DNA from 4 places in the Devosia sp. FJ2-5-3 genome. Region 2 is predicted to be linked to each of the others. Evidence: predicted binding sites of a transcription regulator. Region 2 holds the regulator's gene; each other region holds the start of a gene.
The links. Region 2 encodes LexA, which represses DNA repair genes until DNA is damaged. Its sites were predicted from a motif close to TGTTCNNNNTGTGTTCNG; they were not measured.
Positions count from the first base shown of each region.

Region 1: N0P34_RS17335 (putative DNA modification/repair radical SAM protein) is a predicted target of LexA. The motif match lies at 1,609-1,626, and genes of this name have one in related genera.
Region 3: uvrA (excinuclease ABC subunit UvrA) is a predicted target of LexA. The motif match lies at 5,858-5,875, and genes of this name have one in related genera.
Region 4: ssb (single-stranded DNA-binding protein) is a predicted target of LexA. The motif match lies at 1,494-1,511, and genes of this name have one in related genera.

Region 1 is NZ_CP104007.1:3,604,125-3,611,457, forward strand. It holds gene N0P34_RS17330 (UdgX family uracil-DNA binding protein) at 1-367, opposite strand, end outside; gene N0P34_RS17335 (putative DNA modification/repair radical SAM protein) at 367-1,602, opposite strand; gene N0P34_RS17340 (nucleoside deaminase) at 1,768-2,241, opposite strand; gene N0P34_RS17345 (hypothetical protein) at 2,265-3,371, opposite strand; gene N0P34_RS17350 (hypothetical protein) at 3,435-4,103, opposite strand; gene N0P34_RS17355 (SRPBCC domain-containing protein) at 4,217-4,693, opposite strand; gene N0P34_RS17360 (metalloregulator ArsR/SmtB family transcription factor) at 4,693-5,031, opposite strand; gene N0P34_RS17365 (glutathione S-transferase family protein) at 5,028-5,714, opposite strand; gene N0P34_RS17370 (serine hydrolase domain-containing protein) at 5,815-6,963, opposite strand; gene N0P34_RS17375 (DUF2200 domain-containing protein) at 7,105-7,333, shown strand, end outside.
Region 2 is NZ_CP104007.1:2,140,948-2,148,280, reverse strand. It holds gene trpD (anthranilate phosphoribosyltransferase) at 1-550, shown strand, start outside; gene trpC (indole-3-glycerol phosphate synthase TrpC) at 547-1,359, shown strand; gene moaC (cyclic pyranopterin monophosphate synthase MoaC) at 1,359-1,841, shown strand; gene glp (gephyrin-like molybdotransferase Glp) at 1,838-3,034, shown strand; gene lexA (transcriptional repressor LexA) at 3,121-3,828, shown strand; gene N0P34_RS10420 (nuclear transport factor 2 family protein) at 3,828-4,217, shown strand; gene N0P34_RS10415 (IlvD/Edd family dehydratase) at 5,209-7,017, opposite strand; gene N0P34_RS10410 (2-dehydro-3-deoxygalactonokinase) at 7,323-7,333, shown strand, end outside.
Region 3 is NZ_CP104007.1:1,999,450-2,006,782, forward strand. It holds gene trmFO (methylenetetrahydrofolate--tRNA-(uracil(54)-C(5))-methyltransferase (FADH(2)-oxidizing) TrmFO) at 1-997, opposite strand, end outside; gene N0P34_RS09740 (type 1 glutamine amidotransferase domain-containing protein) at 1,043-1,603, opposite strand; gene N0P34_RS09745 (DUF1127 domain-containing protein) at 1,751-1,900, opposite strand; gene N0P34_RS09750 (hypothetical protein) at 2,099-2,251, opposite strand; gene uvrA (excinuclease ABC subunit UvrA) at 2,782-5,676, opposite strand; gene N0P34_RS09760 (LysE family translocator) at 5,946-6,590, opposite strand; gene N0P34_RS09765 (rhodanese-like domain-containing protein) at 6,698-7,081, opposite strand; gene N0P34_RS09770 (acetyl-CoA hydrolase/transferase family protein) at 7,264-7,333, opposite strand, start outside.
Region 4 is NZ_CP104007.1:2,006,813-2,014,145, forward strand. It holds gene N0P34_RS09770 (acetyl-CoA hydrolase/transferase family protein) at 1-1,397, opposite strand, end outside; gene ssb (single-stranded DNA-binding protein) at 1,703-2,242, shown strand; gene N0P34_RS09780 (aldo/keto reductase) at 2,370-3,299, shown strand; gene N0P34_RS09785 (ABC transporter substrate-binding protein) at 3,724-5,268, shown strand; gene dtd (D-aminoacyl-tRNA deacylase) at 5,366-5,806, opposite strand; gene N0P34_RS09795 (hypothetical protein) at 6,007-6,534, opposite strand; gene N0P34_RS09800 (MMPL family transporter) at 6,636-7,333, opposite strand, start outside.

The DNA of each region.
Region 1 (7,333 bases), 1.5 Mb from region 2:
TCTTGTGCGCATCACGATGCACCGCAGAGGCCATATTCGTTAGCAGACTGTTAGCATTATCCGCCGCGTTCATGAGAATCCGCGAATCCTGCTGCAGACGCCAGAGCATGGTGTAGAGCCGGGCAAAACGCTCGGGATCAGAGTGCTGGATCACGGTCTTGGCGAGGGTGATAAACTCGCGGGGAACCGAGCCGATGGCGCCCTCGACAATGGGAAGCATGTCGTCGCCGGCCTCGAAGAGCCCATTGGCTTCATCAGCGCTGCGCCAGACGACATCGGTGGGGGCGACACCGGCCGCGAGCAGGCGGCGCGCCTTGTCGCGCCACTCGGCAAAATCATTGCGGCTTTGAAGACGCACCGCGAGCATCAGAAGAGGCTTAATTGCTGCGGCGGGGGCACGAGGCGCTGGCGCAGCTTTGCGTCATCGATCTGGCCCCCGGGTGTCCAATCGAAGGCGGTGATGAAGGGGCGCACCTTGTCGATGGAGCCGGCAATGCGGGCAATGTCGGCGAGGCGAAGCCGGGTGAGACGGCGGCTCGAGATGATGCGGTCGACGCTGCGCACGCCGAGGCCCGGCACGCGGAGCAGCATTTCACGGTCTGCACGATTGACGTCGACCGGGAAGCGCGCGCGCTCCTTGAGGGCCCAGGCCAGTTTTGGATCCACCGCCAGATCGAGGTTGCCCCCTTCCCCGCCGGCGACGATCTCGGGCACGTCAAAACCATAAAAGCGGATGAGCCAATCGGCCTGGTAGAGACGGTGCTCGCGCATGAGCGGGGGCGGCGCCAGCGGCAGGCGCGCGGAGGCGTCGGGAATAGGGGAAAAGGCGGAGTAATAGACGCGCTTCAGACGATAGCCGGAATAGAGCCCGGCAGCGCGGGTGAGGATGGCGTCGTCGTTGGCCTTGTCGGCGCCGATGATCATCTGGGTGGATTGGCCGGCGGGCGCAAACTTCTTCGGCCTGACGCGGCTGTTCTTTTCGGGCTTGGCCTCATCGAGTTTTCCACGGACCCGCGCCATGGCCGTGCGGATTTCGGCGGGACGCTTTTCGGGAGCGAGACTTTCGAGCGCGCTATCGGTGGGCAGCTCGATATTGGTGGAGAGGCGATCGGCCCAGAGGCCGGCCTCGGCCAGAAGTTCGGGCGCTGCGTTGGGAATGACCTTGAGATGGATATAGCCGGCGAAGAGATGGTCTTCGCGGAGCGACCGGGCCACGCGCACCATCTGCTCCATCGTATAGTCGGGCGAGCGGATAATGCCGGAGGAGAGAAACAGGCCTTCTATATAATTGCGCTTGTAGAAATCGAGGGTGAGCTGGACCACCTCCTCGACCGAAAACCGCGCCCGCGCCACGTTGGAGGAAGAGCGATTGATGCAATAGGCGCAATCGTAGATGCAGAAATTGGTCAGCAGCAGTTTCAAGAGGCTGATGCAGCGCCCGTCCGGCGCATAGGAATGACAGATGCCGCTGCCCTCCGTCGAGCCGATCCCCTTCGTGCCGGCCGAATTGCGCTTCTCGCTGCCGCTGGAGGCGCAGGACGCATCATATTTGGCAGCATCGGCGAGAACCGCCAGCTTGCGATTTAGGGTAAGAGCGGCCATCTTTTTTGTTCATCCTTTGTTCTGGATGAATACCGGGTCTGGCGCGGCGAGGGAATTGGGAAGTGGCGCGGTGGAGGGATTGTGATCGGGCCGTCAAAGCGGGGCGCGTGGCGCATGGTGGCGCCATTCGGAAAAAACTCTCCCCGCAAGACGGCTTAGGTGGCGTCAGGCCTTGCCCAGATGGCTTGGCCAGAAATCCTGATGGATTTTGGCGGCATCTTCCTCGAGTTCGGTGGGACCGATGACATCGACCTTACGGGCGCCGGTCTGGAGGATTGCGCGCGAGGGCACATCGAGGCCGATGCCGGCGATCTCCCCCAGGCGCGTTTCGGAGCAGGCATAGACCAGCCGGCCGATGCCCGACCAATAGATGGCGCCGGCGCACATGGCGCAGGGTTCGGTGCTGGAATAGAGCGTGCACGCGGCGAGAGCGTCGGCACCAAAGTGCTGCGCGGCCAGTTTGACGAGGTTCATCTCGGCATGATTGGTCATGTCGTGGCCGGTAAAGACGCTGTTTTCCGCCCGCAGGACCACTTTGCCATCCTTGACCAGCACGGCGCCGAACGGCTCGTTGCCATGGTCCATGGCCGCCTGCGACAATGCAATCGCCTCGCCCAGAAAAGCTGCGTGATCGGTCATGTCCGTCTCCCCAAGCCAAATCCCTACTCGATGGCGCCCGACAGGTCCTCGGGCGTGTCGATAGTCCGCATCCATTTCAGCGATCTGATCTCCCAGGCAGGGTCGGCAGCCTGCAGATCGGCCAGCAGCCCAGGCAGGTGGCCGGCACCATAGGTCATGTAGATGTTCTGGTGGCTGTCAGCCAAGATCCGTTCGGCAAGCTTGCGGTTGCGGAAATCGAGGATGACCGGATCGAGTGCGCTGGGCCCGGTGCGCCGCGCAAGCGTCATGGTAAGCCAACCACGGCATGCCGTCCCGACCAGACTCCTCTGCTCCGGGGTCGCGCCGCGAAGCAGGTTGACGATCTGGCCAATCCCCCCGTCGGTGGCGTCGTCCGCTTTCGATTTCGCCTGGTCTGCGTGAACGGCCTGGGCGAAACCGGGGTCGGATGCCTCGAGACGCTGGTACTCCTGCATCATGTCGGCGGTCGAGACGTCCGCGTTGACATGGCGGTCCGGCCGGGCGGCCATATCTTCCCGTAGAAACTGGAAGTAGTTCATCTGGAACTGCAGGCCACAGGCATCGCCAAGCATCTCGTAATTGGCGCTCAGATCACCGCCACCTGCCAGAGTTTGGGAGAACCAGGCATCGCCCTTCGGGTCGCTGACGACACCTTCATAATAGATCACGTTGCCGTCGCTCAACGCCTTCTCGAGATCATATATGACGGACTTGTAGAACCCCTCCGACCCGACATGCATCATACCCTGGAAAATGACGGTCTTGGTCCCGTTGGAGAGGGTTGCCTGGGGCACAGTCAAAGGCCGAAGCGCCGTTTGCAGCGCAAGATAATAGAGCGGGGCCGCCAACAAGGCCGAAAGGGTAAAGAGGGTTGCGACCGCGGCTTTGAAATAGCTTGTCCGCCAGTGCTGCCGCCGTTGACCCGAGAAGCAGCGCCGGACCAGCCAAGCGATGGGAAATGCCAGCAGGAGCGCCAGCACCACGACGCCCAGCAGGATCCATGGTGACGCTTCGATGAGGACGGGGAGCCCAAGTAAAAAGCCGAGGAAAAGCAGGAACCAGAGAATGGCGGACAGCCTCAACTTGAACCGTTCGCTGCCCGCGCCCACAATCGTCGCACTGTCGGTCATTTACGCCCCCACGGTACCTGGATGAACGTCATCCTGCAGTGGAGGCCGTCAGTCCGCCATGAACTATTTCAATGAATCGAAGCTGCCATCAAGGGCAAACCAGCAGTTGAAGAAGGTGGTATCGCCATCGCGGTCAAAATAGCCTTGCGTCACATAGCGATCATCGCTCTGGAATGCCGCATTGACGGTGATCTCCTGGGGCCGAACTCCAAACTCGGCTGACGCTTCACCAGCGCAAAAGCGAGGCATCTGGCTCAAGTCCAGCTGAGCCGGGGTGCCATTCTGTGGAGGATTTGCCGGCTGCGGTGCAGAGGGTGCCTGCTGGCCACTTTCGATGTAAAGCGTGAGCTCGTAGTTGGCAGTTTCACCGCGGCGAGCGGCATTGCGCATCAGGTAGACATCGACAACGTAATTGCCGCTGGATGGGACGACAAACGAGGTCCCGTTTCCGGAAATCGAGCCATTGTACAGCGCTTCGCTGGCGCCGGGCGCGGTGATGTTGAAGTAGCTGCTCGCATTATCCGTATCGAGCTGGACGTCCATTGTCTGGCCCGCCGAAGCGCCGATGCTGTAGCGGACGCTTTGATCACCCGTAATGCTGCCTGTTATGGTGGTGCCTGAAGTGCCACGGGCGAAGTGGACGGTTTCATTCCTTGCCTGCGCCATTGCAGGGGTGAGGCATGAGCCAGCCAACATGGCCGACAGTGCCAAGGTGTTCAGTGAGAGCCGCATCACAATCCTCCCTCGATCCCACGAGGGTGCCGAAGGAATATGACGCAATGTGGACAGATCGACAGACGGACAGAGCGCGGGGGCTGATGCTGCCTAGTCCTGGCCCAAAATGGTCAGGCGCTCGCGGGCTCTTCCGCCAGCTCCGCCATTGCTTGCTGCAAGCGGGTGAAGCCGAGGCCTGTTCCTTGCTCCCGGACGTCGCCATCGGCAGCGCTCGCAAAAACGGCCTGCTCGGTGAAGGTCATGATCGTCTTGCTCGCGGCGCCCGCGAACTCGACGGTGACCAGCGAGGACGAGATGGGCACATCATCGGTTCGCATCGTATAGGCATAGACGATCCGTTGACGCGGATGGATTTCGAGGAAATGAGCCAGCATCGCCTGGCGGGTGCCATCAGGCATTTGCCAGATCATGCTTTCCTGCCCGTCGATGCGGAAATCGAAGCGATCCTCCATCACGTGCCAATCGGGGTGACAGGCATTCCACCGACGCTTGAGCTGGTGATCCGACCAGAAGCGGAAAGCGTGGGCAGGGCTGCCCGGCAATTCCCGCTCGATGACAAAGGACCTGTGATCAACAAAAACGCCCATCAGTGGTCCTTTTCTTCCGGAATTTCGGCCATGAGATCGGCCAATCGGTCGAAGGCAGCATGCATCTCCATTTGCCGGCTATCAATCCAGCCGGAGATATCTGCAAAGGCATCGCGGCGCATGCGGTAGGTTCTGATGCGGCCCGTCTTTTCGCTGACGACCACGCCGCCCTCTTCCAGAATTTTGAGGTGCTTGAGCACCGCAGGCAATTGCACGTCGGCAGGAGCGGCCAGCTCCTTTACCGAGGCCGGCCCTTTGCAGAGCCTTTCGACGAAGCTGCGACGATAGGGATCGGCCATGATCTGGAACAGGCGGTCGAGAGTATTGGTGGCCGTCATGCGGAGGGGTCCAGGTAGCGCGTCGGCATGGCATCGCGATAGGGGAAGAACTTGAAATAGGGCTGGGCCTCCCGCAAGACGCGCTGGACCGATGGGCGGGCCAGAAGACGCTCGAGATAGGCGCCGAGCTGTGGGCGATCATCCCCCGGGGGATGCACGATGGTGGCGAAGAAGAGGGCCGGCAGCGCCGAGCAATCAGCCATGGAAAAGGTTTTGCCGGTGATCCACGGCCTGTTGTGGAGCTGGCCTTCGACCATGTCATAGGCGACATCCAGGGTGGCATGCGCTTCTGCAACGCCATGCGGGTCTGCGGTTCCCTCGGGCCGGATGCGGTCTCCCACGATCTTTTGCATCGGCACGCTGACATAGAGATCGAAGAAGCGGTCCCATAGCCTTGTGTCCAGCTGAAGGGTGGAATCGTTCGGGATGAGGGGTAGTGAGCCGGGATAGTGCTGCTGCAGATACTCGATGATGATGCTGGTCTCGGCCACGATCCTGTTGTCGCGACTGTCGTGGAGGACAGGAATCTTGCCGACCGGCCAGCGCTCGATATGCGCCGCTGCCGACCCAGGGTTGGAAAAATCAACAAGACTGGCCTCGAACGCAATGTCGTTCTCATAGAGGGCGATGAGCACCTTGTGACAGAACGAAGCCAGGGGGTGGAGGTGGAGCGTGAGGGTCATGGCAATCCCATAAGTTTCCAACTACGGAAACCAATATCGCCGCAGCGTGCGCTTGGCAAGAAACTTTCCTTCTCTGGAAAGTTATGAGCGCGGGGTGGCGCTAGCCCAAAGCCAAACGAGTCAGCTCGACATGGGCGGAATAGACATCGGGGTGATCGATGGCCCTGCAGCCGAGAATGACTATCGCCGAATTCGACCCGAGTTGGCTGGTCCAGGACGTGCCCAGTCCGCCGGCCCAGCCGACTTCCCCAGCCAGATCGGCGTTCACCTGGCGGTTCGCATCGACCGAAAGCCCATAGCCCCAGCCTCGCCCATCGAGAAATGGTGCTGAGGCCTCGCGCTGGCTTTGGGTCAGATGGTCGGAGAGCATCCAGCGCAGATATTGCTGCCCGATGAGCCGGCCCTTGGGACCCAGGCCATCATTGCCCAGCATCTTGGCGAAGGCGAGATAGTCCGACGCGGTCGAAACCATGCTCACTTCGAACTGCTGCCGGTTCAACCACGCGCTGGACCTGGGCTGGTCGGTCGGGGACATGTCGGCCCGATAGGCTGCGGTCAGGCGATCGCGGTCTTGGGGCGGCACGACGAACCCTGTGTCGACCATGCCGAGGGGGATCGTTATGCGCTCGGCGATCTGCGCCGACAGGGGTTTGCCGGCAATGCGGGACACCAGAATGCCCTGGACCAGGGTCGCAATGTTGTAGAACCAACTGGCTCCCGGTTGCGCCAGGAGCGGCAAGGCGCCGATGTGACCGAGCCACTCGTCCGGCGTCATGGGATTTGCCGGATCGTCGGGACCAAAGCCGGAGAGGTCCAGTCTGGCTATCTCGCGCTGGATGGGTGTCGCGCCCGGCGGCATGGCCAATATCCCGGTGCCAAGGCGGGAACTGAGCAGGTGTTCGACGGTGATCGGTGCCGAGGCGGGCATGGTCTCGTCAAGCGGCGCATCGACCCGCTTGAGCACAGTGGGATGAGCGAGCTCCGGCAGCCATTTTGCCACCGGCTCGTCCAACCCAACACGCTCATCCTCGATCAATTGCAGCAATGCCAGGGCAATGAGCGGCTTGCCCATGGACGATATTCTGAAAAGCGCGTCGGTTGAAATTGGCCGCAGACCTTCGCTCTCCATGTGACCGGCGGAAAACAGCCTTACCGCGCCATCCCGCAGCACACCGACCACGGCTCCCGGCTGGAGCGGCCCGGCCACCAGGCGCTGGAGCAGCGTGTGAAGATCGACGTCGCTGGACATGGGGCATTCCTCTGCGGCAGTTGCTTTCAACGGACCGACGAATGGGCAGCATTCGTTTCGACAGCCCGATGCAGGCCTGCTTTCCCATCATTGTCGTTCGGCGCTATGATCGGGATAGAGCCCGTATGCGAGGAGTGCCCGATGAAAACCGCCAATTACGACCGCGTGTTCGGCTATTCGATGGCCAGCATTCACAAGCTCTATGTGGAGAAGGTGGAGCGCAAGGGGCGATCGCCCAAGGATGTGGACCGGGTGATCTGCTGGCTGACCGGGCATGACGACCAAAGCCTCAAAGCCGCCATGGCCGATGGACAGAATCTCGGCGAATTCTTTGCCGAAGCGCCGGGGCTCAATCCGGCGCGCGGCCTGA
Region 2 (7,333 bases):
GGCGATGAAATATGTCGGCCCCACGCGCACCGAACTGGGCGTGCGCACCATGTTCAATCTGCTCGGTCCACAGTCCAACCCGGCCAGCGTTCGCCGCTATGTGCTGGGCGTCTACGACCAGCAATGGGTGGAGCCGGTTGCCGCCGCGCTCCTCGCCAACCGGGCCATCAAGGCCTGGGTTGTGCACGGCAGCGATGGTCTCGACGAGCTCACCGTCACCGGCCCCAGCTTTGTCGCCCAGATCGCCAATGGCGACCTCCGCAGCTTCGAGGTAACCCCCGAAGAAGCCGGTCTAAAGCGTTATGAACTCAAGGACATTCTCGGCGGCACCCCCGAAGAGAACGCCCAGGCCATTCACGACCTCTTCGACGGCGCACCGGGCGGGTATCGCGACATCGTGCTGCTCAACGCCGCCGCGGCCCTCATCGTCGCCGAGCGCGCCACCTCTCTCAAGGAAGGCGCCGAAATGGCCGCTGCCGCGCTCGATAGCGGCGCCGCAAAGCACACCCTGGCCAAGTTGGTGGCCGTTTCCAACGGACAAACTTCATGACCGATATTCTCAAGCAGATCGAAGCCTATAAGCGCGAGGAAATCGCCGCCGCCAAGGCCGCCCGCCCATGGGCCGAAGTGGTGGCCGCCGCCCACGACCAGCCTGCCCCGCGCGGCTTTCTCAACGCCATCAAGGCCAAGCGCGCCGCTGGCGACTATGCCCTCATCGCCGAAGTGAAAAAGGCCAGCCCCTCCAAGGGCCTGATCCGCGCCGATTTCAACCCCGCCCAGATTGCCAGGGATTATGAGACCGCGGGCGCCGCCTGCCTCTCCGTCCTCACCGATCGCCCGAGCTTTCAGGGCTCGCCCGACTATCTCAAAGAGGCTCGCGCCGCCACCAATCTGCCGGCCCTGCGCAAGGATTTCCTCTTCGAGACCTATCAGGTCGCCGAGGCCCGCGCCTGGGGCGCCGACTGCATTCTTATCATTCTCGCCGCCGTCGATGACGAGATGGCCCGCTACCTTCTCGATTCCGCCAAGGAATGGGGCATGGATGCGCTGGTCGAAGTCCACGACCGCGAGGAAATGGACCGCGCCCTGGCACTGGATGCGGAATTCATCGGCATCAACAACCGCAATCTGCGCACCTTCGAAACTTCGCTGGACACCTCCATCGCGCTCGCCACCGGCCTGCCGGACCATGTTACCCTGGTCAGCGAGAGCGGGATCATGACCCACGAGCATGTCCGCATGCTGGAGGAGAAAGCCGGAATCGGCACCTTCCTCGTCGGCGAAAGCCTGATGCGCCAGGACGATGTTGTCGCGGCCACGCGTACCCTGCTCCACGGCGCCAGCGTGGCAGCCCTCTGATGAGCGACCAGCGCCTCACCCACCTCGATGCCAAGGGACAGGCCCATATCGTCGATATCGGCGAAAAGGCCGTCACCAGGCGTCGGGCCGTGGCGCAGGCGCGCCTCACCGGCGAGGCAGAAACCATCGCCACCATCATGGGCGGGAGCCTCCAAAAAGGCGACGCCCTCGCCGTCGCCCGCATTGCCGGGATCATGGCCGCCAAGAAAACCTCCGAACTGATCCCGCTCTGCCATCCCATTCCACTGACCAAGGTCAGCGTCGAGATCGAGCGCGATGGCGAAGCCACCATCTTCATTCTCGCCACGGCCGAAACCACTGGGCAGACCGGGGTGGAGATGGAAGCCCTCGTCGCCGCTTCGACCGCTGCGCTGACCCTTTACGACATGGCCAAGGCCATCGACCGGGCAATGGTCGTGACCGATATGTGCCTCGTCGAAAAATCCGGCGGAAAATCCGGCGATTTCCGGCGCGCGCCATGAGCCTGCTGCCGGTCGAAGACGCCCTCGCCGCCATTCTGGCCCGCGTGCCCGAGATCGTGCCCGAAACGGTCGACCTCTCGGCCGCCGCCGGACGCGTTCTCGCCGCCCCGATCATCGCCCAGCACGACCAACCACCCTTCGACGCCAGCGCCATGGACGGCTATGCCCTCCGCGCCGCCGATGTGGCGCCCGATCAATGGCTCGACGTCGTCGGCACCTCACAGGCCGGCGCCGGTTTTGCCGGGTCGGTTGGCCCCTGCCAGGCCATCCGCATCTTCACCGGCGCGCCCGTCCCGCCCGGCGCCGATATGGTCATCATGCAGGAAGAGGCCATCCGCGAAGGTGACAGGGTGCGCTTCACCGCCCCTGCCCGCCTCGGCCACTCCATTCGTCCCCGCGGCAATGATTTCACCACCGGCGACACCCTCGTCGAGCCCGGCACGCGCCTTCTGCCCATGCAGATCGCTGTCGCCGCTGCGGCCAATTGCGGCTCGCTTGCCGTCGCCCGCCGCCCGCGCATCGCGCTTCTCGCCACCGGCGATGAACTCGTCATCCCCGGCACGCCGCTTGGCCCGGACCAGATCGTCGCCTCCAACAGTTTTGGCCTTGCGCCGCTCTTCGCGCCCTATGCCGACCAGATAGCAAATCTCGGCATCGTGCCCGACCGGGTCGACCTGCTCCGCGGTACACTCGCCCTCGCCTTCGCTGACGAACCCGATATTCTCGTCACCACTGGCGGCGCCAGCGTCGGCGAGCATGATCTCGTGCAGGATGTCCTCAAAGATCTGGGCGTGACCCTCGATTTCTGGCGCATCAATATGCGCCCGGGCAAGCCGCTGATGTTCGGCACGCGCGGAAAAACCCTGGTTTTCGGCCTGCCCGGCAATCCCGTCTCGGCGATGGTCACGGCCATCGTCTTCATCCTCCCGGCCCTGCGCCGCTGGCTGGGCCAGGCGGAGCCGCACTTCTGGCGCCTGCCCCTCCTCGCGCCGACGCCGCCCAACAGCGCCCGCCGCCATTTCATGCGCGCCCATCTGGTGCACACGGAAACCGGCCCGGCTCTGATGCCGAGTGCCCAGACCGATAGCGGCCATACCTCGTCCCTCGCGCAGGCAGACATGTTGATCGTCCAGCCCGAACATGATCCCGGTCAGCCCATCGGCGCGCTGGTCGACGCCCTCCCCATAAACTAGAGCCACTTTTTAGGGACTCTTGCAGAACATAGACGGAACGCGTATGGTCGTTCCGTCTATGTTCCGATTCTGGGGTCAAGGGGCAAATGCTGACGCGCAAACAACACGAATTGCTGATGTTCATCCATGAGCGGATGAAGGAATCCGGCATTCCGCCCTCCTTTGACGAGATGAAGGACGCCCTTGATCTTGCTTCGAAATCGGGAATCCATCGGCTGATCACCGCCCTCGAAGAACGTGGTTTCATCCGGCGCCTGCCCAATCGGGCCCGTGCACTCGAAGTGGTGAAGCTGCCCGATTCGATGAACCCCTCGCTTGGCGGCCGGAAGGTGCGCTTCGAGCCCGAAGTCATCGAGGGCAATCTGGGCAAGGTCGCCTCGCCCCCCTCGCGCAGCACTGACGACTATGCTCGCCCGATTTCGATCCCGGTCATGGGCCGTATCGCCGCCGGTACGCCGATCGAGGCGATCCAGACCCACTCCCACACCATTGCCGTTCCACCTGAAATGCTCGGGCCCGGCGAGCACTACGCTCTCGAAGTGCGCGGCGATTCCATGATCGACGCCGGCATATTCGATGGAGACACCGTGCTCATCAAGAAGCAGGATGTTGCCTCGACCGGCGAGATCGTGGTTGCCCTGGTGGATGACGAGGAAGCGACCCTCAAGCGCCTCCGTCGCAAGGGCAATACGATAGCGCTCGAAGCCGCCAATCCGGCCTACGAAACCCGCATTTTCCCGCCCGACCGTGTGAAGGTCCAGGGCCGGCTCGTCGGCCTCTTGCGGAAATACTGATGTCCTCGGACCGCGCCTCACCGGAAACGGTGATGGCGCGCTATGCCGAGCTCATCAACCGGCACGACTTTTCCCTGCTCGTGCCGCTCATCGATCCCGACGCAACATTCTGGTTCAGCTCGGGCACCCACGCCGGCGTCGCCGCGGCACGCGCCGCGTTCGAAGCGACCTGGCGCAAGCTTGCCGACGAAACCTACTGGCTTGAGGATCTCAACTGGACTGCCATTGGCGACAAGGCTGCCAGTTGTACCTACACCTTCCGCTGGCGCGCCACGGTCGACGGCCAGCCCGCCCAAGGCAGCGGTCGCGGCACGACGGTCCTTGGCCGTGACCAGGACGGCTGGCGCATCCGCCACGAACACCTCAGCGCGTTCCCCAAAATCACATAGCCAAGGTAATCCCGGGGCGCGCGCTGGATCACCTATCCAGTTGTTTCCAACGCCCTATTTTCGGTGCCGCGACATGCCATCTTCCAGCGCACCACCATGTCATCCCCGCGAAAGCGGGGACCTCCGTTTTCCCTCCAGGCAAACCGGGGTTCCCGCTTTCGCGGGAATGACATTGTGGGGATCCCTCCCCTCCTGCGCCCCCTCGCCCCTTCGGGGAGAGGGCCGGGGTGAGGGGGCCCTCGCTATCGGCCAATCAGCTCGCTGCCTAGGCGTTGCGCGCCCTCGCTCCACCGTCATCGCCCGGCTCGTCCGGGCAATCCATTTCGCCCGAACACCACGTCTTCCAGCGCACCACCGCGTCATCCCCGCGAAAGCGGGGCCGCCGTTTCTCATCACTGAACACCCACCAACAGGGGTTCCCGCTTACGCGGGAATGACACCGCGGGGGTTGACAGCTCCTCCCCCAAGCCCATCCCCTCCTGCGCCCCCTCGCCCCTCCGGGGAGAGGGTTGGGGTGAGGGGCCTCTCCAAACCAAAAATATCCCGCTTATCCCCGTCCCCATTTTCCCGTGCCATCATTGCCCCGTTCCCGCCGATAACACGCGGCGCCGACGAAGCGTCGGGCGGGGAGACGGGCCGCACGGGGTCGCCTGGGCGGGGGCGTGGATGTCGACCACCGGCCGGTGCCGGTTCTGCCTTTCGGGGTCATGCCTCGACGCAGGACCCAGCACCACCCGCAAGGGGGCCGCTCAAGGCATGCGCCCAAAAAACCGGTCGTGGGAAGCGGCTTTCGCCTCTTCTATTTCTATCAATTCGGGGCGAAAGCCGCTTTTCACCGTGCCCGTAGGGCATCGCGACCGTGTCCACGCGACGCTCCCCTGGAGCCGGGCGGCGCTTCGGCATGCCCCATTGAGCGGCAAGCCCTTGGACGAGAGAGGCAATAAAAAACTCCCCCGCCATGCGGCGAGGGAGTGAGACGCAAAAAACCTTGTCAGTGGTTGTCGCGCGGAATGCCCTCGGTCTGCGCGATCCGCTGGTATTTTTCGGCCGGTTTGAGAATTGCACCGTTGCCGAGCTGGTCGACGAGGCCGCGCTGGATTTCCTGCCAGGGCGTCTGGTGCTTGGGGAATTTGTAGCCGCCATCAGCTTCAAGCGCGGCGCGACGGGTGGCGATTTCCTCATTCGAAATCAGGATATCGGCCTCGCCCTTGTTGAGGTCGATGCGCACCCGGTCCCCGGTCTTGAGGATAGCCAGATTTCCGCCCGCAGCCGCTTCCGGGGAAGCATTGAGGATGGAGGGCGAACCCGAAGTACCCGACTGGCGACCATCGCCGATACAGGCCAGCGAATGGATGCCCTTCTTGATGAGGTAATCGGGCGGACGCATGTTGACGACTTCCGCCGCACCCGGATAGCCGATCGGGCCCGCGCCACGCATGAACAGCAGCGTGTGCTCGTCGATATCGAGCGAGGGATCATCGATTCGGTGGTGATAGTCCTCCGGACCATCGAACACCACCGCCTTGCCCTCGAACATGCCCGGATGATCGGGATCGGAGAGATAGCGATCGCGGAATTCCGGTGAGATCACGCTGGTCTTCATGATGGCATTGTCGAAGAGATTGCCGCGCAGCACGAGGAAACCGGCTTCGGCCTTCAGCGGATTTTCGAAGGTCCGGATGACCTTGTCGTCCTCGATCACCGTGTTGCGGCAATTTTCGCCCATGGTCTTGCCGTTGACGGTCGGCGCGTTCTCATGAATGAGGCCGTGCTTCATCAACTCGTTGACCACCGCGGGAACGCCACCGGCGTGGTAATAATCCTCGCCCAGATATTCGCCCGCCGGCTGCATGTTCACCAGCAGCGGCACCTTGTGCCCATGCGCCTGCCATTCGTCGATATTGAGCTCGACGCCGATATGGCGGGCGATGGCATTGATATGGATCGGCGCATTGGTCGACCCGCCGATGGCGGAGTTGACCACGATGGCGTTGAGGAAGTTTTCCTTGGTCAGGATGTCGGAGGGCTTCAAATCCTCATGCACCATTTCCACGGCGCGCTTGCCGGTGCGATAGGCCATTTCCTGTCGGTCGCGATAGGGCGCCGGGATGGCCGCCGAACCGGGCAGCTGCATGCCCAGGGCTTCGGCCAGCGAGTTCATCGTCGAGGCTGTGCCCATTGTGTTGCAATAGCCGGTCGACGGGGCCGAGGAAGCCACCAGCTCGATGAATTTCGGATAGTCGATCTCGCCTGCGGCCAGCATCTGGCGGGCCTTCCAGACGATCGTGCCCGACCCCGTCCGCTCACCCTTGTGCCAGCCATTGAGCATGGGGCCCACGGAAAGCGCGATGGCCGGAATGTTGACGGTTGCTGCGCCCATCAGCATGGCGGGCGTGGTCTTGTCGCAGCCGATCGTCAGCACAACGCCGTCGAGCGGATAGCCATAGAGCACTTCGACGAGGCCGAGATAGGCCAAATTGCGGTCAAGGCCGGCCGTCGGACGCTTGCCCGTCTCCTGGATCGGATGGACCGGGAACTCGATGGCAATGCCGCCGGCCTCGCGGATGCCTTCGCGGACGCGCTCGGCCAGCACCATGTGGTGACGGTTGCAGGGGCTGAGGTCAGAGCCGGTCTGGGCGATACCGATGATCGGCTTGCCGGACTGCAGTTCCTCGCGCGACACGCCGTAATTCATGTAGCGCTCGAGATAGAGTGCGGTCATGTCCGGATTGTCTGGATTGTCGAACCACGCGCGCGAACGCAACTTGCGAGCGCGGTTGCCGCCATTCTCTGCAGTCATAGTGCTTGTTCCTTGAAGTGTCCGCCGAAGCGAACGCGGGCCTTGAGTTGCATCGTTCTATCACGCCAAACGGCGCTGTGAATGTGCAAGACGCAAAAAATCATACAATTTCGTCTCACGGAACGATATGGGAGAGACATCTGTCGGAACGCTGCAGAAATCTTACCAGGCGAGCGGACCGGGAGAGGCGTTTGAACTAGGCGGGAAGGGTGAGACCCGAATGAACTCAAATGGGGTTTCCGGGTTCGCTGAACTTGGATTAGGGTCCCGCCGAATTCAAAGGCGTGCTGGGGAGGTTCGGCAAGGTGAGTGAGTC
Region 3 (7,333 bases), 140 kb from region 2:
CGAGGACCTTGGGCGAGTTGATGAACGTATTGCGATGCAGGCCGCCGAGGCGGGCGAACTGCGCGTTTTCGAGGCCCGGGATCATGCGGAAGATTTCAGCCTGGATGCCGTAGCGCATCTTGGTCTGGAAGCCGACCATGTTCCAGAGCGTGCCCAGGGCATTGTCCTGGCGGAGCTGGACGATGGCGTAGGGTTTTACCGTCGGATTGCGCGGGTTGGTCAGGCCGACCGGCTTCATAGGACCGTGGCGCAGGGTTTCGACGCCGCGCTCGGCCATGACTTCGATGGGCAGGCAGCCATCGAAATAGGGGACCTTTTCCCAATCCTTGAATTCGTGCAGCGGGGCGGTCTTCAGCGCCTCGACGAAGGCAAAATACTGGTCGCGGTCCATCGGCAGATTGAGATAGTCCGCGCCATTGCCGCCGGGGCCGACCTTGTCATAGCGCGACTGCTTCCAGGCGATGTCGTGGTTGATGCTGTCATAGTGGACGATGGGGGCGATGGCATCGAAGAAGGCGAGGGAATCCTCGCCGGTCTTGGCAAGGATCGCTTCCGCCAGGGCAGGAGAGGTCAGGGGGCCAGAGGCGATGATGACGTGACGCCAGTCCTCGGGCGGCCAACCGGCGATTTCCTCGCGCCGGATGGTGACGTTGGGGTGATCCTCGAGCGCCTTGGTGACGAGCGCTGAAAAGCCATGCCGATCCACGGCGAGGGCCCCGCCGGCGGGCAGTTTGCTCGCATCGGCTGCCTTCATGATCAGCGAATTGCAGCGGCGCATCTCCTCGTGGAGAAGGCCGACCGCGTTGTGCTCGTGATCGTCTGAGCGGAAGCTGTTCGAGCAGACCAGCTCGGCAAAGCTGTCCGTGCTGTGGGCGTCGGTCCCTTTGACGCCGCGCATCTCGTGGAGGATGACCTGGGCGCCGGATTCAGCTGCCTGCCAAGCGGCTTCTGAGCCTGCGAGGCCGCCGCCGATGATATGAATTGGTTCTTGTGACATGGCGAGCCAAATACCAAGCCCGCCATGCCCCGGCAATGGGCGAGTTCAAGCGGCGCGTCGTTCGTGACGGCCTTCGTTGATTTCTTCGGCGATCTTGTCGCAGAAGGCGTCGAGATCGCCCGGGTTGCGGGAAGTAACGAGGCCCTGGTCGGTGACGACGGCGCTGTCTTCCCAGACCCCGCCGGCATTGATCACATCGGTCTTGACGGAGGGGTAGGAGGTGACCTTGCGGCCCTTGATGATGCCGGTTTCGACCAGCAACCATGGTGCGTGGCAGATTGCGGCGACGACCTTCTTGTCGTCCCAGAAGGATTTTATGAAATCGAGCGCTGACTGCTCGACTCGCAGGAGATCGGGATTAATCTGGCCGCCGGGGAGGACGATGGCGTCGTAGTCGTCGGCTTTGACGTCGGAGAGGGTCTTGTCGACGGGAACGCTCTCGCCCCAGTCATCCTTGTCCCAGCCCTTGATCGCGCCGGACTTAAGGGAGACGATGTCGACCCTGGCGCCGGCCCCACGCAATTTCTCGAGCGGGACCTGGAGTTCGGACTGCTCGAAGCCATGGGTGGCGAGGATCGCGATCGATTTGCCTGTGAGGTCTTTCATCGGAAAACTCCATCTGTTGGGGGGTGTTCAGCCAACGGGGCGTGGAGTCGATGGTTCCGCGATTGTCGATCACGGAGTAGGCAAAAGAAAACACCCGCGTCTCAGTGAGAAGCGGGCGTTCGGATTGTAATATTCGTCAGTATAGTTTTAGAGCGTATTGGCATGGTCACGGGCGATACGATTGATATCGGTACGCACGATGCCCAAATCGCTGAGCTGACGATTGTCGAGAGCGGCCAGTTCACGCACGGTCTGCTGATAGGCGGCCCATTTCTTGAAAGTCTTGCGGATGTCCATTTGAAGTCCCTTTCGTTTACGAGAATGTATATAGGACGGGGCTCGGACGGTGAGCAGATGGAAATTGATCAGAGAAGCTATGCGTTTTCTGCAAGTCGTTAATCCTGCCCGTTCAGCTTTCGTTAAGCCTCCGGGCAAAGCTGTGGCCGCCGGACGGCAATCCGGCGGCCACAGGGAATTTCGGGGCGGCTTTGAGGCCTAACGGTCGAAGAGCGACCGTGTCATCTTAGAGAAGTCAGGCCCGCTAACCCCCAGCATGTCGGCATCTCGCGTGGTGGGGACGTCCATTTCCCGCAATTGCTGCTTGATGTCGACCAGGCGCTTCAGGCGCCAAACGGCACGCACGAACATGGTCATATTCCCTCAGGGCTGGTTGCAGCACATCGAAGATGGGCCGATTTGCGAGGTGTCGCCAGAGCAGAGAAAGCAGGCGCCGCATGCATGAGGCGCATGGCGGTTTTTCACGGTGTTTGAAAGATGCCGAAAATGAGGGCAGTGGTCAATCTGCGGGCATTGCCGTGAGTGCAGTCGCACGAGGCCCCGATTTGTTAGCAGAGTGCTAGCATTTAGAGAGGTGCAGTGTGAATGGCGCGGACATGCGGCACGGCGCCTCACCGGGGGCGCTACGTGGCATAGGGGGAAGGAGGTCTAGGGAGAGGTCGTGGCTCACAGACCCCCACCCTCAATCCCTCCCCACGGAGGGGGAGGGAGGCGCATGAGCCGATGAGCCGTTGACACTTGGTCCAGCTCGGTGCCCACGGACTATTCTGCGTCAGAGGCGGCTCTTCGACTTTGGCACCGTCGTTAGCCTTACCCACCTCACAGTGGCCTCCTCGTTCGCGGGGATGATCCTGTGGTGGTGCAGTGTGTGTCGGCCGACCTTACTCAGCTGCCCGGGTGGCGAAGTGGGGGCGGCGTTCCATGACTTCCTTGAGGAAGTGGCCAGTGTGGGAGCGCGAATTGGACGCGACGTCCTCGGGCGTGCCGCTGGCGACGATCTCGCCGCCGCCGTCGCCGCCCTCGGGGCCAAGGTCGATGATCCAGTCGGCAGTCTTGATGACTTCGAGATTGTGCTCGATGACGATGACGGTGTTACCGCCGTCGACGAGTTCATGCAGCACTTCAAGAAGCTTGGCTACGTCATGGAAATGGAGTCCGGTCGTCGGCTCGTCGAGCATGTAGAGCGTGCGGCCGGTGGCGCGCTTGGACAACTCCTTGGAGAGTTTGACGCGCTGGGCCTCGCCGCCCGAAAGGGTGGTGGCGGGCTGGCCGATCTTCACATAGCCGAGGCCGACGCGCTGGAGCGTCGCGAACTTGTCGCGGATAACCGGCACGGCCGAGAAGAAGTCGACGCCCTCGTCGATGGTCATGTCGAGGATGTCGGAGATCGATTTGCCCTTGAACTGGACTTCGAGCGTCTCGCGATTGTAGCGCTTGCCCTTGCAGACGTCGCAGGTGACGTAGACGTCGGGCAGGAAGTGCATTTCGATCTTGAGGACGCCATCGCCCTCGCACTTCTCGCAGCGCCCGCCCTTGACGTTGAAGGAGAAGCGGCCCGGGCCATAACCGCGAGTTTTCGCTTCCGGCAGGCTGGCGAACCACTCGCGCAGGGGCGTGAAGGCTCCGGTATATGTCGCCGGATTGGACCGCGGCGTGCGGCCGATCGGCGACTGGTCGATGTCGATGACCTTGTCTAGGAATTCGAGCCCGGTGAGCGATTCATGCGGGGCCGGGACGACGCGGGCGCCATTGAGGCGGCGGGCGATGGCCTGGTACATGGTGTCGATCATGAGGGTCGACTTGCCACCGCCGGACACACCGGTAATGGCGACGAAGAGGCCCAGGGGAATGTCGACCGAGACATTCTTGAGGTTGTTGCCGGTGGCCCCCTTCACAGACAGGGACTTGCCCTTCTTGCCTTCGCGGCGCTCTGCCGGAACGGGAATGCCCATGCGGCCCGACAGATATTTACCGGTCAGGCTGTCGGGGTGATTGAGGATGTCCTGGGGCGTGCCCTCGGCGACGATATGGCCGCCGTGAACGCCCGCACCGGGGCCGATGTCGAGGACATAATCGGCGGTCAGGATCGCGTCCTCATCGTGCTCGACGACGATAACGGTATTGCCGAGGTCGCGCAGGCGCTGAAGAGTTTCGAGCAGGCGGGCATTGTCCCGCTGGTGCAGCCCGATGGAGGGCTCGTCGAGAACGTAGAGAACGCCGGTGAGACCCGAGCCGATCTGGCTGGCAAGACGGATGCGCTGGCTCTCGCCGCCCGACAGCGTGCCGGAATTGCGCGACATGGAGAGATATTCGAGGCCCACATCGTTGAGGAAGTTCAGGCGCTCGCGGATTTCCTTGAGGATGCGCTCGCCGATCTGGCTCTGGGTGGGGGTGAGCTTTTCAGAAAGGCCCACAAACCATTTGCTGGCATTGCGGATCGACATCTCGGTGACCTTGCCGATGTGCAAGCCATCGATCTTGACGGCCAGCGATTCCGGCTTGAGGCGATAGCCGCCACAGGCCACGCAGGGCTTGGCCGACATGTATTTCTCGATCTCTTCGCGCATGCCGGCGCTTTCGGTTTCCTTGTAGCGGCGCTCAAGGTTGCCGATGACGCCTTCGAACACTTTTGAGGTGTTGTACTGGCGCAGGCCATCGTCATAGACGAAGTCGATCTTGGTCTTGTCGGTGCCGTAGAGAACCGCGTGCTGAACCTCGAAGGGCAGCTCGTTCCAGGCGGTGCCGGTTGAGGCGCCGAAGTGGCGCGCCACGGCCTGCAGGGTCTGGAGATAGAAAGGCGCGCTGGTCTTGGACCAGGGCAGGATGGCACCGTCGCGCAATGACAGGGTGGGATCGGGCACGATCTGATCGGGATCGATCTTCTGCTCCGTGCCCAGGCCATCGCAGACCGGGCAGGCGCCAAAGGGATTGTTGAAGGAGAAAAGACGCGGCTCGATCTCGGCAATGGTGAAGCCGGAGACCGGGCAGGCGAATTTTTCCGACATGGTGATCTGGCGCGGCGTGCCGTCTTCGTTTTTCTCGTCGGCCAGTTCAACCAGGGCAATGCCATCTGCGAGCTTGAGGGCGGTCTCGAAGCTTTCGGCAAGGCGTCCGGAAATGTCTGGTGAGACGACGAGGCGATCGACCACGACCTCGATGTCGTGCTTGAACTTCTTGTCGAGCGCGGGCGCTTCCTCGATCTCGTGATATTCGCCGTCGATCTTGACGCGCTGGAAGCCCCTGCGCATGAGATCGGCCAGTTCCTTCTTGTATTCGCCCTTGCGGCCGCGCGCGATCGGGGCCAGCAGATAAAGCCGCGTGCCTTCGGGCAGCTCCAGCACCTTGTCGACCATCTGCGACACGGTCTGGCTTTCGATGGGAAGGCCGGTGGCGGGCGAATAGGGAATGCCCACGCGCGCATAGAGCAGGCGCAGGTAATCATAGATTTCGGTGACGGTGCCAACGGTCGAGCGCGGGTTACGCGAGGTCGTCTTCTGCTCGATGGAAATGGCGGGCGACAGGCCCTCGATGTGCTCGACATCGGGCTTCTGCATCATCTCGAGGAACTGGCGCGCATAGGCGGAGAGGCTCTCCACATAGCGGCGCTGACCCTCGGCATAGATGGTGTCGAAGGCGAGCGAGGATTTGCCCGAGCCCGAAAGTCCCGTCATCACGATGAGGCTGTCGCGCGGCAGTTTGACGTCAATGCCCTTCAGATTGTGTTCACGCGCGCCGCGAACAATGATCTCGCGGTTCTGACTGGGCATAGACTTCATTTTCACGTCCGTGGCTTGTCGTGCCGATGAAAGGCACAGCAGCAAAGGGGGCAAGAGGGGCTGGAGAGCCCATCAGATAAGCGTAGCGGGGCCGGGCTGCAAGCCGTCGTCTTCTCGGGCTTGCGCAGCCGGCTTTCACCTTAGCGTGTCCCGAAGCGCCAGCAAAAGCACGTTTGATCTTGTGAACATTTGCAGAACATCCGGGATTCGGTCAAGTCGCTATGCGGGATGGCGCTGACAGACGCTGTCAGGAGCGTTCGGGGCCATGATCAGCCGGCAATTGACATGGTCAGCCCATGCCAGGCGGTGAAGAGGGCGACGACGATAAAGAGCGCGCCGGCTGCCCGGCCGATCCAGATCGTGGCGGCGGGATTGCCGACCAGTGCGTCGCGGCCCCGGCCGGCGGCCAGCGCCAGGGCGCCGTAGACAGCGCCCTGCATCAGGACGGTGATGATGCCAAGAGCGATTGCCTGGGTCCAGACCGGGCCGAATTCGGGGCGAAGGAACTGGGGGAAGACCGCCAGCACGAAGAGATAGGCCTTGGGATTGAGAAGGCAGGTAATGGCGCCCTGGCGGAAGGCAGACCAATCGGTGCGGGTTGTCGCCTGTCCGATGCCTTCGACAGTAATGGCGCTGCGCAGGAGCGTATAGCCGATCCAGGCCATGTAGGCGGCGCCGACAAGCACCATGGCCTGGAACAGCGCATTGGGAAGCTGGGCCAGGACGCCCACCGCCACCGCGCCGAAAAGGGCATGGACAGCACCGCCCAGCATGACACCGGCAAGAGCCGCGAAGCCGAGACGCCGGCCACCAGTGAGGGCGTTGGCGAGAATGTAGAACATGTCCATGCCCGGCACGACGATGATGCCGAAGACGAGGATCGTGTAGATCCAGAGCGCTTGTGCGTAATCCATGTTCCATCCCCCAGGTGTGACCGGGGAATGGACGAGGTGTGCTGACAGGGCGTGTCAGGAACAATCCGGAATGCCTTGCCGGGAGTGGTCGGCAGGCCAGCCGGGCGTCAGACTTTTTCGACTTCGCCGCCCGCGTCGACCCAATCGGGTTTGAAACCGCCGAGATTGTGGACATTGGTGTAGCCCATCTGGCGCAGCGTCGCGCCGCTGAGGGCGGAGCGTCCGCCGGAGGCGCAATGGAGGATGATTGGGCGATCGGGGCTGAGATTGGCGTCGTGATATTGCGAGGTGGCATCGGCGCGGAATTCGAGCATGCCGCGAGGGATGTTCACCGAGCCGGGGATCTTGCCGGCGGCAGCCAGCTCAGCGGGATCGCGGACGTCGACGATGACAGCGTTCTGCTCCTTGACCATGCGGTGGGCTTCGTCGGCGGAAATGCGGGGCACCTCGGCATTGGCTGCGGCAAGCATGTCTTTGACATTGGTGGGCATGTGGAGTTCTCCCTGGCTGGTTGTGGCGTGAGGATAGGGCCGGGGCGTGGCGGAAGCGAGGCCGGTATTTCTGAGGTGTGGTGAAGGACCCCCACCTAACCTCCCCCTGGTCAGGGGGAGGGATGCATCGGGCGTAAGGTGGCAGCGGTGCTCATGTCGCCGGGCGTGCGCCTGGCTGTGGCCTAGGCCTTCATGGTGCCTGTCTGCTGGCGGCGGGTGTGCCAGGAGAAGGCTTCTTCGAGGATATGCGGG
Region 4 (7,333 bases), 130 kb from region 2:
AAATAGTCGTTCATCTGGTCGCGATAGGTGGGGTGCACGCAATTGTCGATGATGATCCGGGCGCGCTCGCGCGGGGCGAGGCCGCGCAGATCGGCGAGACCGATCTCGGTGACGAGAATATCGACATCATGCTCGGTGTGGTCGACATGGCTGACCATGGGGACGACCGAGGAAATGGCGCCATCCTTGGCCAGCGATTTGGTGACGAAAATCGAGAGATAGGCATTGCGGGCGAAATCGCCGGAACCGCCAATGCCGTTCATCATCATGGTGCCGTCGACATGGGTGGAATTGACGTTGCCATAGATGTCGAATTCGAGCGCGGTATTGATGCCAATGATGCCCAGGCGCCGGATGACTTCCGGGTGGTTGGAGATTTCCTGTGGGCGGAGGACCAGCTTGTCCTTGTAGCGCTCGAAATGCTCATAGATGCGCGAGGCGTAGGGGGCGCTGAGGCTGAAGGAGGAGGCCGAGGCAAAGGTGAGCTTGCCGGCATCGAAGAGGTCAAAGGTGGAGTCCTGCAGGACCTCGCTATACATGCGCAGATTGTGGAAGGGGCCGTCGGCGAGGCCCTGAAGCACGGAATTGGCGATGGAGCCGACGCCGGCCTGGAGGGGCTGCAGTGAGAGATTGAGCCGGCCCCTCGCGACCTCGCGCTCGAGCAGGCCGATGAGATGGCGGGCAATGGCCCGGGTGTCGTCATCGGCGGGAACCACGCTCGAGGCGCTGTCCACGGTGTCGGTGACGACGATGGCCGCGATCTTTTCGGGCGGGATCTCGACATAGGGCGTGCCGATGCGGCTGTCGCAGGCCATGAGCGGGATCGGGGCGCGGGTGGGGCGCTTGGAGGGAATGTAGATGTCGTGCAGGCCATCGAGCCCGAGCGGCTGGGCGAGGTTGATCTCGACGATGACCTTCTTGGCCAGGATGGCGAGGCTGGCCGAATTGCCGATCGAGGTGGTGGGGACGATGGCGCCGGTCTCGGTGATGGCGGCGGCCTCGATGATGGCGTAGTCGACCGGGCCGAGCTGGTTGGAGCGCAGATGCTCCACCGTCTCGCTCAGATGCTGGTCGATGAACATGACCTCGCCGCGGTTGATGGCCTTACGCAGGGTCGGGTCCGCCTGGAAGGGCATGCGGCGGGCGAGGACGCCGGCCTCGGTCAGCTTGCGGTCGATTTCGTGGCCGAGCGAGGCGCCGGTGATCAGCGTGATCTTGAAGGGATCGGTATGACCGCGGGCGGCCAGCGCCAGCGGAACGGCCTTGGCATCGCCGGATTTGGTAAAACCGCTCATGCCGATCACCATGCCGTCCTCGATCAGCGCGGCGGCGGCCTCGGGCGTCATGATGCGGCCCATGAGGTCGGGATGGCGGATGCGGGTGGTCAAGTCGCCCATTGGCGATCTCCTCATTGTCATAACCATCTGCGTCCGGGGCCTCCAAAATCAAGGCTTCGCCGAGGGGTCAAGTAACAATATTGACTATGCGCTGACTGGAACATATAGTGAACATTAATTGGTGTCAGCTGGTTAGGCTCGATTGGAAAGATGTGGGCGTCGGTAGAATTGTTCATTCTGTCGCCGCGAAAGAGGCTAAGATGAGCCCAAGAGGCCCCGCGCGGGATATGGCGGCGACGGGTCGAGAGATTTGTGAGGGTCCTGCGACCGAACCCGGGCGGGACTGAATTGGAAGGGATAGCGCCATGGCTGGCAGCGTGAACAAGGTTATTCTGGTGGGCAATCTGGGCAATGACCCGGAAGTGCGGAACCTGCAGAGCGGCGGCAAGGTGGTGAACCTTTCCATCGCCACCTCGGAAAGCTGGAAGGACCGCAATACCGGCGAGAAGCGCGAGAAGACCGAATGGCACCGCGTGGTGATCTTCTCGGAAGGTCTTGCCCGCGTGGCCGAAAGTTATTTGCGCAAGGGCAGCAAGGTCTATATCGAGGGCCAGCTGCAGACCCGCAAATGGCAGGACCAGTCCGGCCAGGACAAATATTCGACCGAAGTGGTGCTGCAGGGATTCAACTCCAACCTGACGCTGCTTGACGGCCGTGGCGAAGGTGCCAGCGCCGGTGGTGGCGAAGGCGGCGGCTTCGGCGGTGGTGGCGGCGGCTATGGCGGGGGCGGCGATGGCGGCTTCCGTGGTCGCGACAACAATGCGGGTGGCGGCGGCGCCCGTCGGCCTGCGGCCAATGCACCGGCCTTCGAGCCCGGCGGCATGGACGACGATATCCCCTTCTGATCGAGATTCATTCGGGAAGACGGCGGAGATTTCCGTCGGGAATTAGACCATGACATTAAATTGGCCGCGAAAGCGGCCTTTTTTCTGCGCTGGAACAGCAAGCACAGATTCTATCGAGGAGGATAGTATGCGGAATTACAAGGTCGGGCCGGAAGGGCAGGAGGTTTCAAGCGTCGTTCTGGGGCTCATGCGCATCACCACTATGGAGGATGATGCGATCCGGACCCTGGTCGATAGTGCCATCGAGGCGGGCGTTACGGTGTTCGACCATGCCGACATCTATGGCGGCAAGGACCATGTCTGCGAGCAGCGTTTTGGCGATGCGGTGACATTCTCTCCGGCCGAACGCGAGCGCGTCGTCATCCAGAGCAAGGTCGGCATCCGACGCGGCTGGTTCGATTTTTCCAAGGAACACATTCTGGAAGCGGTGGATGGATCGCTGGCGGCTCTCAAGACGGACTATCTCGATGTCCTCCTGCTCCACCGCCCGGATGCGCTGGTCGAACCAGAAGAGGTGGCCGAAGCGTTCGACCTGCTCCATGCGTCGGGCAAGGTGCGCCAGTTTGGCGTTTCGAACCACACGCCCGGACAAATCGAAGTCTTGAAGACGGCGGTCCGGCAGCCGCTTGTCTACAACCAGGTGCAGCTGAGCATTCCGCACGCGAACCTGATTGCCCAGGGCATTGCCGCCAATATGGGCGGGCTCGACCAATCCATTTCCCGCGATGTGGGGCTGCTCGACTATTCGCGCCTCACCGGCATGACGCTGCAGGCGTGGTCGCCTTTCCAGCAAGGTTTTTTCAAGGGCGTCTTCATCGGTGACCGGGAGAATTTTGCCGAACTCAATGATGTGCTGGACGAACTGGCGCGCAAATACGAGGTCACGCCGACGGGCATCGCCGTTGCCTGGATCGTCAGACACCCCGCCAATATCCAGGTGGTGCTTGGAACGACAAAGCCGGAACGGGTTCGCGACTGCGTCGCGGGTTCCGATATCCAGCTGACGCGCGAAGAATGGTACCGCCTGTTTCGCGCTGCCGGACATAAAGTGCCGTGACAGATCGCCGGGCTGTGGCCCGGCGACATGGTCAAATTTCAGTCGCGGGCCAGTGACCACGGCGCGCGGTGCGATGCGCTCGCGGGGCGCGTGACAATTTCCCGCTAAAGATCTGGGACAGCGTTGGTGCGGTGAGATCGCCGTACCAGCGTTGCGCTGTCCACTCCCCCCTTATCGACGTTCAATCCTCGTGGCTCCTGCATCGCAGATCGGCGAAACGTCCGCGCCATGGTCGGTCGCCTCGGCCAATAAATTCGATCTTGGCGGATCCTAGTCCCTTGAACGCCCTTGACAGACGTCGGGATGCTCCATTTTATGAATGTATACAGTATGCAATCATACAGTGAGTGACGGAGAAGGGGTCCGTTGTCGCTGGGTGTTTGTCGTCGGTGTTGCGCCGGCTGTATCCTTGGAGGGAGTACCCATGAAATCTAGACTAAGCATTGCAGCGGGATTGTTGCTGGCAACATGCCTGCCTGCCCTGGCTCAACCATCAGAAAACACGCTGGTCGTTGCCCAGTCTGTCGACATCGAGTCGCTCGAGCCCGACATGCTCAACCAGGCCTCGTCGCTGAACGTGGCGATGGCGCTGTGGGGCACGCTGCTTTCGGTTACGCCGGAAGGCGAGATCGTTCCGAATTTTGCCGAGAGCTATGAGTGGAACGACGAAGGCACGGAGCTGAGCTTCAAGATCCGCCCGGGTCTCAAGTGCGAAGACGGCGAGACACTGGACGCCGAAGACGTCGCCTATACGCTCAACCGTGCAGCCGATCCCGCCAACGGCTTTATCGGCCACGTGCCCGGCTTTACCTATTCGTCCATCGGCTTTGTCGGTGCACGTGCCGAGGGGCCCGATGTGGCGGTCCTCCAGGTGAAGAACTATTCCTCGACGGTTGCGGGGATGACGGCCGATATCCTCATCCACTGCAAGGACAGCTACGAGAAGCTGAGCGTCGAGGAAGCGGCGATTTCGCCGGTTGCCTCTGGACCGTACAAGCTGGTGGAGTGGGTGCGCGCCGACCGTGTCGTGCTGACCCGCAACGACCAGTATACCCTCGAAGAGGTGCCGTTCGAGAACGTGATCTTCAAGGTGATCCCGGAATCGAGCACGCGCACGGCCGAACTTCTGGCCGGCAATGTCGATATCGCCACCAATATTCCGCCTGACCAGAGCGATGTCGTCAACGCTTCGGGCCGCGCCAAGGTAGTGTCGGTTGCCGGTACGCGCCGCATGTTCGCCGGTTTCAATTTCTCGGGCGCCTTTGACGGCACCCCGGCAGGCGAAGCGATCAAGAAGAAAGAAGTGCGCCAGGCCCTCAACATGGCCGTCGACGTGCCGACCATCTGCAAGCAATTGCTGGGCACCGAATGCGAACGCGCCAATGGCCTTGCCAATCTGGGCGATCCCAACATCAAGCCCTATCCCTATGATCCGGCCAAAGCCGAGGAAATGCTCGATGCAGCGGGTTATCCGCGCGGCGAGGACGGGGTGCGCTTCACCGTCACCATGCAGGGTCCCCAGGGACGCTATCTCAATGACGGCCAGGTGCAGCAGGCACTTGCTCAATATCTGAGCGATGTCGGCGTCGAGACCACCAATGATCTGATGGACATGTCGGTGTTTTCGCCGATGGCGCGCGAGCACCGCGCCGGCCCGATGTTCTTCATCGGCCAGGGTGGCCAGCTGTGGAGCGCGATCTTCGACATGTCGCTGTTCTCCTCCTGGGATGCGCCGGTGAATACCGGCATGTGGAAGAACGAGGAATGGGAAAAGCGCTGGGCCATGCTGGGTGACCGCGATGAAGTCGCCGAGCGCAAGATCGTCGACGAAATGCTGGCCATCCATCACGACGACGCGCCCTGGATTTTCCTCTACTTCCAGCCGGACTTCTATGGTGTTTCGGACCGCATCGACTGGACGCCGCGCCGCGACGAAGCGCTGGACATCTGGACGGCACGCCTCAAATAATCAGCCCAAGTATAATGGGCGGTGCTCCGGCTGCCTCAGCCGGGGCACGGGAAGGGGTCGCGCAAGCGGCCCCTTCTTTCGTCTGGAAGCGGAAGAGTTATTGCTCGGTATCGAGCCAGATGGTGATCGGGCCGTCGTTGACGAGAGCCACTTTCATGTCCGCGCCGAACCGGCCATTGGCGACGGGGATACCCTGGCCGGCGAGGGACGCGGAGAAGCGTTCGTAAAGCGCGCGGCCGAGATCGGGGGCGGCTGCGCTGGAAAAGCCGGGGCGATTGCCCCTGGTGTCGGCGGCGAGAGTGAACTGGCTGACGACGAGCGCTGCGCCACCGATGTCGAGCAGCGAGCGGTTCATCTTGCCGGCGTCGTCGGAGAAGATGCGCAGTTTCGCGATTTTTGCCGCGAGCCAATCGGCCTGTTTCTCGGTGTCGCCCTGCATGGCGCAGACGAGGACGAGAAGGCCCTGATCGATCTGGCCGGTGATCTCGCCATCGACAGTGACGGAGGCGGAGAGGACGCGCTGGACGAGGGCTCGCATGGGTTCTGCTTCAGGTTCGGAGGCTTGCAGACTTGACCTGAGATAGAGCCCCCCTCCCGAGCGCCGCTAGGGTCCCTCGGACCCAAGCTTTGCTTGCCCTCCCCTCGAGGGGGAGGGTGGTAGGAGCCGAGAGGCTGGCGACGACTGCCGGGCATCAGAGCACAATGATTGTGCTCAGAGGGCGCGCAATGACAGGAGAATTACCGCGAAAAGGGGACTTCGGCGCGGAGGCTGTCGCCGGATTCGACGTAGACGACCTCGAAGGTGACGCCGATGCCGCTATTGGTGAGGCTGATCTGGGCCGCGATGTTCATCGGCTTGCCTTCTTCGTCTTCTTCACGCTCGCGCAGATTGAACACAAGGCCGCTGCCGCGCTTCTGGCCGACGGCGATGCCGGTGAAGGTGGCGTTCGAGGTCATGGCCGCTTCGTAGCGCCTGGCGGCGTCGACATAGGCGATGGTGCCGGCGACGGAGAGATTGGTGCCCGCCAGGGTGCAGCGGCCGTTGTAATTGACCTTGTCCTGATTGCCCTGAGTCAGCGCGAGGCGGCAGACGACGCTTTCTTTGGTAGCGCCAATGAGCGTGCCGCGGCCGCGCCAATCGCCGATATAGGATTTCAGCAGGGCGACTTCGGCGGGGCCCGCAAAGGCCGGAGCTGCCGACAAGCCAGCAGAAGCAATCACGCCCGCCAGTGCCAGCGCACGGGTCAGGGTTCCGAGAAAGGTCATGGCAAAGCCTCCAGATGTCACAACGAGCCCCCCGGCTGTCATGCGGTTTCTTGTAGCAAATACGGCGAGATTCGGTGCAAATTTTGGAGGCGCATCAGGCATCAGGCGCGCCCGGGACTGGGCGCGGCCCCGCCGGTTCCCTCATCACCGGTGATGGTATCGCCGTCACCGGTGATGGTATCGCCGGTGGGATCATCGGGGGTGGCGTCGTGATCGGCGGTGCGCACTTTGATTTTGCCCAATGGATGGAAGAACTTGCCCCCGGCAATGAGCAGGGCGGGCAGGATGAAGAGATCGCCGAGGACCGCCAGCGCCAGGGTGATGACGAAGAGCGAACCGAACATGGCCACCTGCGGCAGTTCGGACCAGACGAGGATGGCGGTGCCGGCGCAGAGGATGACCGTGGTGGCGACAATGGCGCCGCCGATGCGCAGGAGCGTGTGCTTGACCGCGTCCTCGTGGCTGCGCTTTTCCTCGCGGCGGCCGTGAAGATAGTGCGAAAGGAAGTGGACCGTGTCGTCCACCGCGATGCCGAAGGCGATGGTGAGCGCGATGACGGTCGTCAGCTGCAATCCGGCGCCGGAGAAATAGAGCCACGCCTCGGTGCCCAATATCGGGAAGAGATTGGGAATGGCGGAGGCGAGGGCGACGCGGAAGGACTGGAAGGCAAAGCCGATCAGCCCGAGATTGACCAATACGCTGAGCGAGAGATCGAGCTGAAGGCCGCGCACGATATCGTCGGTGGCGAAGGTGGTGAGGATGCGGAAGCCGCCGAGCTCGGCGTCGTCGATGCCTGCGG